2 regions of the Oerskovia sp. PE-21s genome follow, and region 2 is predicted to be linked to the other one. Evidence: predicted binding sites of a transcription regulator. Region 2 holds the regulator's gene; the other holds the start of a gene.
The links. The regulator HspR, encoded in region 2, represses chaperone genes until heat shock. The targets are predictions, from matches to a motif close to AAGTTGAGTCNNNNNGACTCAACTT.
Positions count from the first base shown of each region.

Region 1: clpB (ATP-dependent chaperone ClpB) is a predicted target of HspR. The motif match lies at 3,561-3,585, and genes of this name have one in related genera.

Region 1 is NZ_JBUXJM010000004.1:364,873-370,350, reverse strand. It holds gene ACZDYF_RS10410 (CAP domain-containing protein) at 1-372, opposite strand, end outside; gene clpB (ATP-dependent chaperone ClpB) at 895-3,510, opposite strand; gene ACZDYF_RS10400 (hypothetical protein) at 3,761-4,303, shown strand; gene ACZDYF_RS10395 (alpha/beta hydrolase) at 4,429-5,385, shown strand; gene ACZDYF_RS10390 (cation diffusion facilitator family transporter) at 5,419-5,478, opposite strand, start outside.
Region 2 is NZ_JBUXJM010000007.1:91,122-96,599, forward strand. It holds gene ACZDYF_RS14280 (sigma-70 family RNA polymerase sigma factor) at 1-1,471, opposite strand, end outside; gene ACZDYF_RS14285 (hypothetical protein) at 1,707-2,474, shown strand; gene ACZDYF_RS14290 (DUF1540 domain-containing protein) at 2,623-2,931, opposite strand; gene ACZDYF_RS14295 (heat shock protein transcriptional repressor HspR) at 3,123-3,626, opposite strand; gene ACZDYF_RS14300 (DnaJ C-terminal domain-containing protein) at 3,682-4,698, opposite strand; gene grpE (nucleotide exchange factor GrpE) at 4,877-5,478, opposite strand, start outside.

The DNA.
Region 1 (5,478 bases), on a different contig from region 2:
CTGCTGGACCTCGGGCCCGGTCGCGCCCTGCTGGGGCGGTGCCGCGGGGGCCTCCGGGGCGGGTGCGGGTACCGGGACCGGGGCCTCGTCGGCGGAAGGCTCCGGCGCCGGGGCCGCGGCGGTGGGCTGCTCGGCGGCGGCGGTGGGCTGCTGCGCGGCCTTCCCGGCGGTTCCGGCGGTTCCGGCGGTCCCGCTGCTGCCCGCCTGGGTGAGCAGCGGCTCGCGCCCGTCCGCGCTGCGGCTGGCGCGGTCGTCCCCCCGGCCGAGCGCGGCGTCCCAGCGGGCACCGATCGGTTCGAGGCCAGGTCCCTCGCCGCCGAGCTCCTGCGTCGCCGGGACCACGAGCAGCCCGCCCACGAGGCCGAGGGTCACGACCGCCACCTGCGGCAGACCACGAGGTCCGCGCGCCCTGCCGGTGGAGCCGGTGGTACCGGTCGAACGGGCGTGCCGGACGGCCTCGGCGCGCCGCCGGCGACGCTGCGCCCGCGACGGCGAGGCGGCGGCCTGCTCGGCGAGGCGGCGCGCGGCGCGGGTCTGAGGAAGGCGGTCGGGCAACGGGGACTCCGGCGGCACGAGCGACCTTCCGTCGGTGGAATGTGGGCTGATTGCCCAGTATGCCCCGACACTGCGGGTGAGAACCAGGCACCCGGTAGGACCGGGCGTCTGTGCGGCCCCGCCCGAGATCGGGCCCGTTGTCGCCTTGGGCCGAGCGAATCGACAACCGGCCCGATCTCGCGGGGCGCTGCCCCGGGGCCGATCGCACGAGCACCTCACCCGTCGCCGGGACGCACGAAGGCCCGGCCCCTTCCGGGACCGGGCCCTCCACCGCGAGGTGAGCGGCGCCGTCGGGCAGGAGGAGCTCCAGCCCGACGGCGCGCCACCCCGCGGACGGCGTCAACGCTGGACGGTCAGCTCCAGCCCCTCGCCCTCGGTGACCGACCGGTCGACGACGATCGTGTCGCCGTCCGCGACCTCGCCCGCCAGGAGCTTTCGCGCCAGGCGGTCGCCGATCTCGCGCTGCACCAGGCGGCGCAGCGGGCGCGCCCCGTATGCCGGGTCGAAGCCCTCGAGCGCGAGCCACTCGCGCGCGGCGGGCGTGACCTCGAGCGTGAGGCGACGGTCCGCGAGGCGCTCGCCGAGCCGGTCGACCGCGATGTCCACGATCCGCCCCAGCTCGTCGAGGTTCAGCGGGTCGAAGATCACGACGTCGTCGAGCCGGTTGATGAACTCCGGCTTGAAGTTCGACCGGACCGCCGACATGACGGCCTCGCGCTTGGCCGCGTCGTCGAGCATGGGGTCCACGAGGAACTGCGAGCCCAGGTTCGACGTCAGCACCAGGATGACGTTGCGGAAGTCGACCGTGCGGCCCTGGCCGTCGGTCAACCGGCCGTCGTCGAGCACCTGCAGCAGGATGTCGAACACCTCGGGGTGCGCCTTCTCGACCTCGTCGAGCAGCACGACCGAGTACGGCCTGCGCCGCACGGCCTCGGTGAGCTGGCCGCCCTCCTCGTAGCCGACGTACCCCGGAGGGGCACCGACCAGGCGTGCGACGCTGTGCTTCTCGCTGTACTCCGACATGTCGATGCGCACCATGGCGCGCTCGTCGTCGAACAGGAAGTCAGCGAGCGCCTTCGCGAGCTCGGTCTTGCCGACGCCCGTGGGGCCGAGGAACAGGAACGAGCCCGTGGGGCGGTCGGGGTCGGCGACGCCCGCACGAGAACGCCGTACGGCGTCCGAGACCGCCGCGACCGCTGCCTTCTGGCCGATCAGTCGCTTGCCGATCACGTCCTCCATGTGGAGGAGCTTCTCGGACTCGCCCTGGAGCATGCGGCCCGCGGGGATGCCGGTCCACGCGGAGACGACCTCGGCGATCTCGTCCGCGCCGACCTTGTCGGCGATCATGGGGGCCTGCGGCGCGGTGGCGGACTCGTCGCTGTCGATCGACGCCTCCTCCTGCTCGGCGGCCTGGAGCTGCTCCTGGAGCTGCGGGATCTCGCCGTACTGGATGCGGCCCGCGGTCTCGAGGTCACCCTCACGGATGGCCCGCTCGACCTGGACGCGCAGCTCGTCGAGCTTGGCGCGCAGGTCGCCGACGCGGTTGTGGCCCGCCTTCTCGGCGTCCCAGCGCGCGGTCAGCGCGGACAGCTCCTCGCGACGGTCCGCGAGGTCGGCGCGCAGCTTCTCGAGGCGCTCGCGCGAGGCGGGGTCGTCGGACTCGGAGAGCACGACCTCCTCCATCTCCAGGCGCGTGACGGCGCGCTGGAGCTCGTCGATCTCGATGGGCGAGGAGTCGAGCTCCATGCGCAGGCGCGACGCAGCCTCGTCGACCAGGTCGATCGCCTTGTCGGGGAGCTGGCGGCCCGTGATGTAGCGGTCGGACAGCGCGGCGGCGGCCACGAGCGCCGAGTCGGCGATCGTCACCTTGTGGTGCGCCTCGTAGCGCTCCTTGAGACCGCGCAGGATCGCGACCGTGTCCTCGACCGAGGGCTCGCCCACGAAGACCTGCTGGAAACGGCGCTCGAGGGCGGGGTCCTTCTCGATGTGCTCGCGGTACTCGTCGAGGGTCGTCGCACCGACCAGGCGCAGCTCGCCGCGGGCGAGCATGGGCTTGAGCATGTTGCCCGCGTCCATGGCGCCCTCGCCGCCCGCACCCGCACCGACGACCGTGTGGAGCTCGTCGATGAACGTCACGACCTCGCCGTCGGAGGACTTGATCTCCTCCAGGACGGCCTTGAGGCGCTCCTCGAACTCGCCGCGGTACTTGGCTCCCGCGACCATGGCCGCGAGGTCGAGCGAGATGAGCTTCTTGCCCTTGAGCGAGTCGGGGACGTCGCCCGCGACGATGCGCTGGGCGAGCCCCTCGACGACGGCCGTCTTGCCGACGCCGGGCTCACCGATCAGGACGGGGTTGTTCTTGGTGCGGCGCGAGAGGACCTGCACGACGCGGCGGATCTCCGAGTCGCGCCCGATCACGGGGTCGAGCTTGCCCTCGGCCGCGGCCGCGGTGAGGTCCTGGCCGTACTGCTCGAGCGCCTTGTAGGTCCCCTCGGGGTTGGGGCTCGTCACGCGGCCCGAGCCACGGACCGCGGGCAGCGCGGAGCGCAGCGCGTCGGCGCTCGCCCCGGCGTCGCCGAGGATCTGCGCGGCGGGCGAGGAGCCCGCGGCGATCCCGATGAGCAGGTGCTCGGTCGAGACGTACTCGTCCCCCATGCCCTGGGCCTCCTTCGAGGCCAGGTCGAGCGCGGCGGACGTGCTGCGCGACGCGGTGGGCTGGGCGACGGCCGAGCCGCTCGCGGTGGGCAGCGCGACGAGGGCCGCGCGCACCTTCTGGCCGATGGCCTGGGCGTTCGCGCCCACGGCGTCGAGCAGCCCGACGGCGACTCCCCCCTCCTGCGTGAGGAGCGCGGCGAGGAGGTGGACGGGTTCGAGCTGGGGGTTGCCGGCGGCCGAGGCGGTCTGGATGGCCTCGCCGATGGCCTGCTGGGACATGGTGGTGAACTTGGTGTCCATGGGGTCTCCGGATACTTCAGGGTCTGGGTCTACCTGGAACAACAGGGCCTGACTTGAGCCTATTCCACTCAACTCTGTCCGTCATGTCAGCCGTGCGGCGTCAGGTCCGGGTACCAACGGGTGGCACCCCCTTCTCACCGACGTCGATCCACGGGATGCTGTGGGGCGTGAAGACACGACGGCTCGAACCTCCTGCCACCATCGCACCGGACCACACCGACCGCACCACGGCGCCGGACGGTGGCCCGCGATGAGCATCCTGCTCCTGCTCGTCCTCGCCGTCGTCCTGGTCGGTCTCGTCGTGATCGGCGTCGTCGCGTGGCTCCTGCTGCGCCCCAAGAAGGTGCCCGCGCCGCAGCCCTACGGGTACGGCGCACCGGTCGACGGGTACCCGGGGCAGGCGCCGGCCGGTTACCCGGGCCAGCCCGCGCCGAACGGGTACCCGGGCCACGCCGTCCCGCCCGCCCAGCCCCACGTGGTCCCGAGCGGCCAGCCGCCGTACCAGGCGTACCCCGCGCAGCCACCGGCCCCGCCCCAGGGCGCCGCGCACCCGTACGGCCCGCCGAGCGCCCCGCCCGCCCCGCCCGCCCCGGCCGCCTCGTCCGGCGCCCCCGTCGCGGCCGCCCAGACGTGGACCGCGCAGGTCACCGACCCCGGGACCGAGCAGGTGGACGACTCGGAGATGGACGAGTCGACCCGCCTTCGGGAGGACGTCCGCCCCGCCCCGCCCGCAGCACCCCCGGCTCCCGCGGTCCCGCCGTCGCCCCCGACAGGCCTCGCCCCGCCCGCCTGAGCCACAGCACGTCCGGTCAGGGCGAGCGACGCCCAGGGATCACGCTCGCTCTGACAGGCCCGCCCCCGCAGTGGACAATGGCGGCACCGCGGCACCGCCCGAGTCCGCGCGCGAAGGGCAGCACCATGACGCACGGCTGGCAGCAGGACGTCCTCGGACCCGACTGGGTCGCCCGCACGCTCGACCTCCCCGGTGGCGACACGGCCACGCTCGTCCGCAAGGCGACGAGCCCGGAGGGCGCGCGACGCCGTCGGGCCGTGCTGTACGTCCACGGGTTCGTCGACTACTTCTTCCAGACCCACCTGGGCGACGCCTTCGAGGAGCACGGCTACGCGTTCTACGCGGTCGACCTGCGCGGGTACGGCCGGTCGCTCGCGCACTGGACCGAGGCCGGCAAGGACCCCAACATGGTCGACGACCTGAGCCTCTACGCCCAGGACCTCGACGCGGCAGCCGCCGTGATCCGGGCCGAGGGGCACGACGAGCTCGTGGTCGTCGGACACTCGACGGGTGGCCTCGTCACGAGCCTGTGGGCCAACGCCCGCCCCGGCAAGGTGGCTGCGCTCGTCCTCAACAGCCCGTGGTTCGACCTCAACTCGTCCTGGTTCGACCGTGTGATCTCCACCCGGGTGATCGACGTCGTCGGGCGCTTCGCCCCGCGGCTCGTGGTGGGCGCGCTCGACGACGCCTACGGGCAGGCCCTGCACACCGGGACCGGCGGCGAGTGGACCTACGAGCTCGGCTGGAAGCCGCACGAGGGCTTCCCCGTCCGGGCCGGCTGGCTGCGCGAGATCCGGCGCGGGCACGCGCAGGTCGCGCGCGGGCTGCACGTCCAGTGCCCCGTGCTCGTCCTGACCTCGACACGGTCCGGGCCGAACAAGGGCTGGCACCCCGAGGTCGTCACGACCGACAGCGTGCTCGACGTCCAGCACATCAAGGACCGAGCGCCCGGGCTGGGCGACGACGTGACGCTCGTCGAGGTCGAGGGCGGCGCGCACGACCTCGTGCTGTCCCCCGAGCCGGCCCGGACGGCGTTCCTCGACGAGGTCTTCGCGTGGCTCGACGAGCGGCTGCCGGGCTGACCTGCCCGGCGCCGAAGAGCGACGCGCGCCGCCCTACGGGACCGCTGGGGCCGACGACACCGACGGCACCAGGGACGGCTCGCTCGCCGGTGA
Region 2 (5,478 bases):
TACCGGTCTGCCCGGAGCCCGCAGCCCCCGAGCCGCTCCCGTTCGAGGCAGGCTCAGCGGGGTTCGAGGCCTCGGCGGGCGCGGCGTCGAGCGGCGTCGTGTTCGCCGGTGACGTGGGATCGGTCCCCGGGGCGGGCAGGGCCTCGCTCTTCGGGGTGCCCGTGGGAGAGTCCGAGGGCGAGCCGGACGGGCTCTGCGACGGGTCGGGGCTGGCCCCGGCGCTCGGGGGCGGGTCGGACGAGAAGCCCCCGGACACCGCGACGACGCCGGCTCCCACGGCCGCGACGGCGACGACGCCGACGGCTGCGGCGATCAAGGGGGACGCGGCGATGAAGGCCGCCACGCCGGTCGCACCGGCCGCGGCCGCAGCACCCGTGCCGACCGCGGCGCTCGCGCCGACGGCTGCGGCTGCGCCCAGCCCGCCGCTCGTGGCAGCCGCACCGGCCGCCGCCGCGCCACCCATGGCGCCGGTTCCTGCGGCTCCGCCACCCACGGCGCCGGTCCCGGCAGCCGCACCGCTGCTGCCCGCTGCGGCCCCGGAACCAGCGGCGCCAGAACCGGAGGCCCCCGCTGCGCCGCTGCCGGCACCGCCGCTCGCGCCACCACCGGCCGCGCCCGTGGCTCCTGCGGCGCCTGCGCCGACCGCGGCACCTCCGGTGAGCGGGAGAGCCGTCCCGACCAGGCCCAGCCCTGCCGCCCCGAAGACCAGGGGGGCGATGACGGCGCGCATGCCGTGCGAGACGTCGCCGAGCTCGAGCACGAGCGCGCGGCACTCACCGCACTCCTCGAGGTGGGCGTCGACCTTGGCGGTCTCCCGCTTGGCCAGACCGCCGCGGACGTAGGACCCGAGCAGCGGGTTGACGTTCTCGCACCCGGCGCTGCTCGCGCCCGTGAGGTGCTGCTGGAGGTATGCCTGGCGCAGCCCTTCGCGGGCCCGGTAGGCGAGCGCCGAGACACCGTTGGCCGTGAGGCCGAGCAGCGGTGCGATCTGGGCCGGGTTCATCTCCTCGACCTCGGTGTACCAGAGCACGGCCTGCCACCGCTCGGGCAGACCTTGGTAGGCCTTGGTCACGACGGATCGTTCGAATCCCAGGAGCGTGGGGTCCTCGGTCGACGCCATGGGTCCGAACGCGCTCTCGAACGTCTCGATGTCGTCGGTGGGCTGCGTGCGTCGGCCCGCGCTCGACAGGTCGTAGGACAGGCGCCGGACGACGGTGAAGAGGTAGGCGCGGAACGTCACGTCGGGTCCGCCACCGGACTGCAGGATGCCGAGGACCTTCGCGAAGGCTTCCGACACCATGTCGTCGGCGTCCGAGCCCGAGCGCACGTACTGGCGAGCCACCGTGCGTGCCGCGGCGGCATGCCGCTCGTACAGCGCACCGAATGCCGCGTAGTCTCCCGCGCGTACAGCGGTGATCAGCTCGGCATCGCTCGTCGGGGCGTCGTCCCTCGACGTGTCGACCTGCGTCATGCCCTACCGCCTCTGACTCCGCCTCACCTCGTCAGGTAAGGCTCTCCCGATCATCCTAGACGGGAAAACTGGTGGTGTTATCTACGTCTCAACGCGGTTTCGCCCGTCTTGTCCGTCTGTCAGGATGACAGAACCGACGGAATGTGCTGCATGTCCGTCGGTGTGTCGAGTGGATGAAAGAGAATCAGGACGCCGCTGTCGCGTCATGAGCACGGGCCTCACACGTCTCATAGGTATGGACCTACGACCTGGCTACCCCGAGCCAGCCGTCGCCTCGCTGCTCGACGAGTGGCAGGCGGCCAGCACGAACAGCGTCTGGCTGCGGCCAGGCGACTGGTACCACCCTGCCGTCGAGGCGCTCGTCGAGGCGCTCACGGACTCCCGCTGCCCGGCCGCTGCGGCCGAGCGGCTCGGTGAGGCCCGCGGCCGTGACGGGATCAGCATCGGCGAGACGATCGACGACCTGACCTGCTTGTTCGACCTCTGGGGCACCGCTCCCGACCTTCGCGTGCTGCGGGCAGTCAGCACCGGGTGGGCCGTGGGCAACGAGGTGATCCCCGGCGCGCCGCCCACGACCGATCCTCGATCGGGGCTCGTCACGGTCCCCTACCTCGTCCAGCGCCTCCAGGAGACGTACGGCCAGGCCGACCGCCTGGGGACCCCGGCCTCCGCGACGCACTGCCTCGTCCTGGTGGACGTCGCGGTCGAACGCATCGACGGCTGGCAGAAGGTCGCCCGCGCGGCAGCCATGGGCAAGGTGCTGACCGAGACGTTCGGCCTCGGGCACCCGGTCGCGACGCTCGGCGGCGGGATCTACGCGGCGCTCTGCGCTCGCACGGCCGACGTCGGCCCGGTCCGCGCGGAGCTCCGGCACAGGATCGAACGCATCGCGCTCACGTTCGGCGTGACCGCGATCCTCCGGCGCCCGCCCCGCATCTGGGTCGAGCCCCTTCCCGCGCAGCATGCCGACGCGGCGAAGATGCTCCACGACCTCTCCCGCTAGGGCGCTCCCCGGCCTTCTCTCGCCCCCCGGTCGTCGGGCGCTCAGACCGCCCGGCAAGTCCCACCGCACGCCACGACGCCCCGTCGTCCGGCGAGGGACGAGCGGGGCGTCGTGGAGGAATCGCGTCGGGGGGGGGAGGACGCGAGGGTCAGCGGGGGCTGTAGGTCAGGCAGTCCGCGTGGTCGGCGCCCTGCGGGCCGGCCCCGACGCGGATCGAGGAGGCGTTGCACTCGAGCGACTCGTTGTGCGAGCACTCGCCGCGCTGGCAGGCACCGACGTGTGCGATGACCTTCTCGAGGCCGCCCTTGGCGGTGAGGGGGATGAACGTGGCGCACTCGGCCTCGCTGCCGTGCGCGGCGATCGTCACGGCGCCGGCGTGGCAGCCGTGCTCGTGGTTGTATCCGCAGCCGTCGATCGAACACTCGACGACCTGGGGCATCTCCATCAGGCTGCTCATGGACTTCTCCTTGCTCGAAGGGCGGGGCGTTCTACCGTGCTTTTCCCTCACGGTATTCCTTCGCGCAGCCTGTGTATAGCAAGCAAGGCCTCACTCACTTCGGCGGAATTCCGCCATTTTTACGTCATGCAGACCGCACGTAATTGCGCTGCGGGAATTCCTGCCGGGACGCGCGAACGCCACTGCGCAGGTCAGGAGCCCCGGCCGGGTCGCCACAGGACGAGCGCCCGTGCCTCGCCGGTCTCGACGACCTGGCCGCCGCGACCGGCGTCCACCGTCCGCTCCCCCGCCGAGCGGCGCACCCGCCGCCCGCGCGGCACCATGACGACGTCGCCGCTCACCCCGGCGGCGAACACGCGCCCTCCTTCGAGCTGGGCGGAGAGGGCGTCGAGCCGGGACTCGAGCCGGCTCACCTGCTCCTCGAGCGTGAGGATGCGACGGATGCCCGCGAGGTTGATGCCCTCCTCCTGGGAGAGCCGCTGGACCTCGAGGAGCTTGGCGACGTCCCGCTGGGAGTAGCGGCGTCCGCGCCCCATGGTGCGGCGCGGGGTCACGAGTCCCAGGCGGTCGTACTGGCGCAGGGTCTGCGGGTGCATCCCGGCGAGCGTCGCGGCCTGCGAGATGGCGAGCACGGGGGCGTCGTCGTACGCGTTGAACGGGATCTCGCTCCCCGTGGGAGCCTCGTTCCTGGCCATACCGTGCCTCCTCTCGCTGGTGCTGCGGAACCGTCCTGCCGGGTGCCTGTCGGCTCTACTCTGCCGCGCGCCCGAACAGGTCGGCGCGCACGTCGGTGCTCTCGCCGTCGGTCGCGGCGGCGAGCGCCTCGACGGCCTCCTTGGCGGCCTTCGAGAGCTTCTGCGGCACGACGACCTGGATCGTGACGAGCAGGTCGCCCGTCGCCTTGGCCGTCTTGACGCCCTTGCCCTTGACGCGCAGCGTGCGTCCCGACGGCGTGCCCGCGGGGACCTTGACCTTGACGGGCTTGCCGTCGAGCGTCGGGACTTCGATGGTCGCGCCGAGCGCGGCCTCCGCGAACGTCACGGGGACGGTCAGGCGCAGGTTGTGCTTCTCGTCGACCGAGAACACGGGGTGCGGCGTGACGTGCACCGTGATGACCAGGTCGCCGGGGGCGCCGCCCGCGACGCCGGGGCGTCCCTTGCCGCGCAGCCGGATCTTCTGGCCGTCGCGGACGCCTGCCGGGATACGGGCCGTGATGGTGCGGCCCTCGGTCGTGACGTTGACGGTCGAGCCCTCGACCGCGGGCCGGAACCCGAGCGTGGCCGACGAGTGCACGTCGGCGCCCGCCTGCGGGCGCTGGTACCCGGCGTTGGGGCGGAAGCCGGTCTGGCCTCCCCCGCCGCCGAACATCGACCCGAGGATGTCCTCGAAGCCGCCGCCACCGCCGCTCTGCGTGGAGTACCGGACACGGCCTCCCCCGCCGCCGCCTCCGAACATGCCGCCGAAGATGTCCTCGAACCCGCCGGAACCGCTGGCGGGTCCGCCGGCTCCTGCGGAGAAGCGGGCGCCCCCGCCGGCCATGGCACGGATCGCGTCGTACTGCTGGCGCTGCTCGGCGTCGGACAGGACCGCGTAGGCCTCGCCGATCTCCTTGAACTTCGCCTCGGCCTTCGCGTCACCCTGGTTCTGGTCGGGGTGATACGTGCGGGCCAGCTTGCGGTACGCCTTCTTGATCGCGGCGTCGTCGGCATCCTTGGGGACGCCCAGCGCGGCGTAGAAGTCCTTCTCGATCCAGTCCTGACCGGTCAAGGCGCCTCCTCTCATAGGTCTCACCGGCCCCGGGGCCGGTGGTGGTGCTTACGTCCATAGTGGTCGTGCTCCCGGGGCCCGACGGCGGAGGTCACCTTCACGCGGAAGGTGCGCTCCGCCGTCGGGCGCCCGGGTGGTGGGTGCCCGGTCCCGCGGGACCTGGCACCCACCTGTGTCTCTACTCCGGTCCGACGACCGAGACGCGCGCGGCGCGCACGATCTTCTCGCCGATCCGGTAGCCCGGCTCGATGACCATGTTGACCGTGGCCGACGTCGCGGCCGGGTCCACCTGGTGCATGAGCGCCTCGTGGACGGTCGGGTCGAACTCCTCGCCCACGACGCCGTACCGCTCGATGCCGAACTTCGCCAGGCTCGCGTCGAGCTTGTCGGAGATCGCGACGAACGGGCCGTCGAGCTCGCCGTGCTGGCGCGCCCGGTCGATGTCGTCGAGGACCGGCAGGAGCGCGGCCAGGACGTCCTCGACGCCCTTGACGCGCGCGGCCTCCTGGTCACGCAGCGACCGGTTGCGGTAGTTGGTGAAGCTGGCCCGCTCGCGCTGGAGGGCGTCGAGGTGGGCAGCCGCCTCGGACTGCGCAGCGAGAAGCGCTGCGTCGTCCCCGGCCTCGCCGGTGGGCTCGAAGTCGAGCCCGGCCAGCGGGTCGCTCTCCGCGTCGTTCCCGGCCGAACCGGGCACGGAGCCGGCCCCCTCGGGGGCAGCCTCCTTGGGCTGCCCCTCCGGGGTCACCTTGCGCTTGTCCGTGAAGTGGAAGGGCTGGTCCT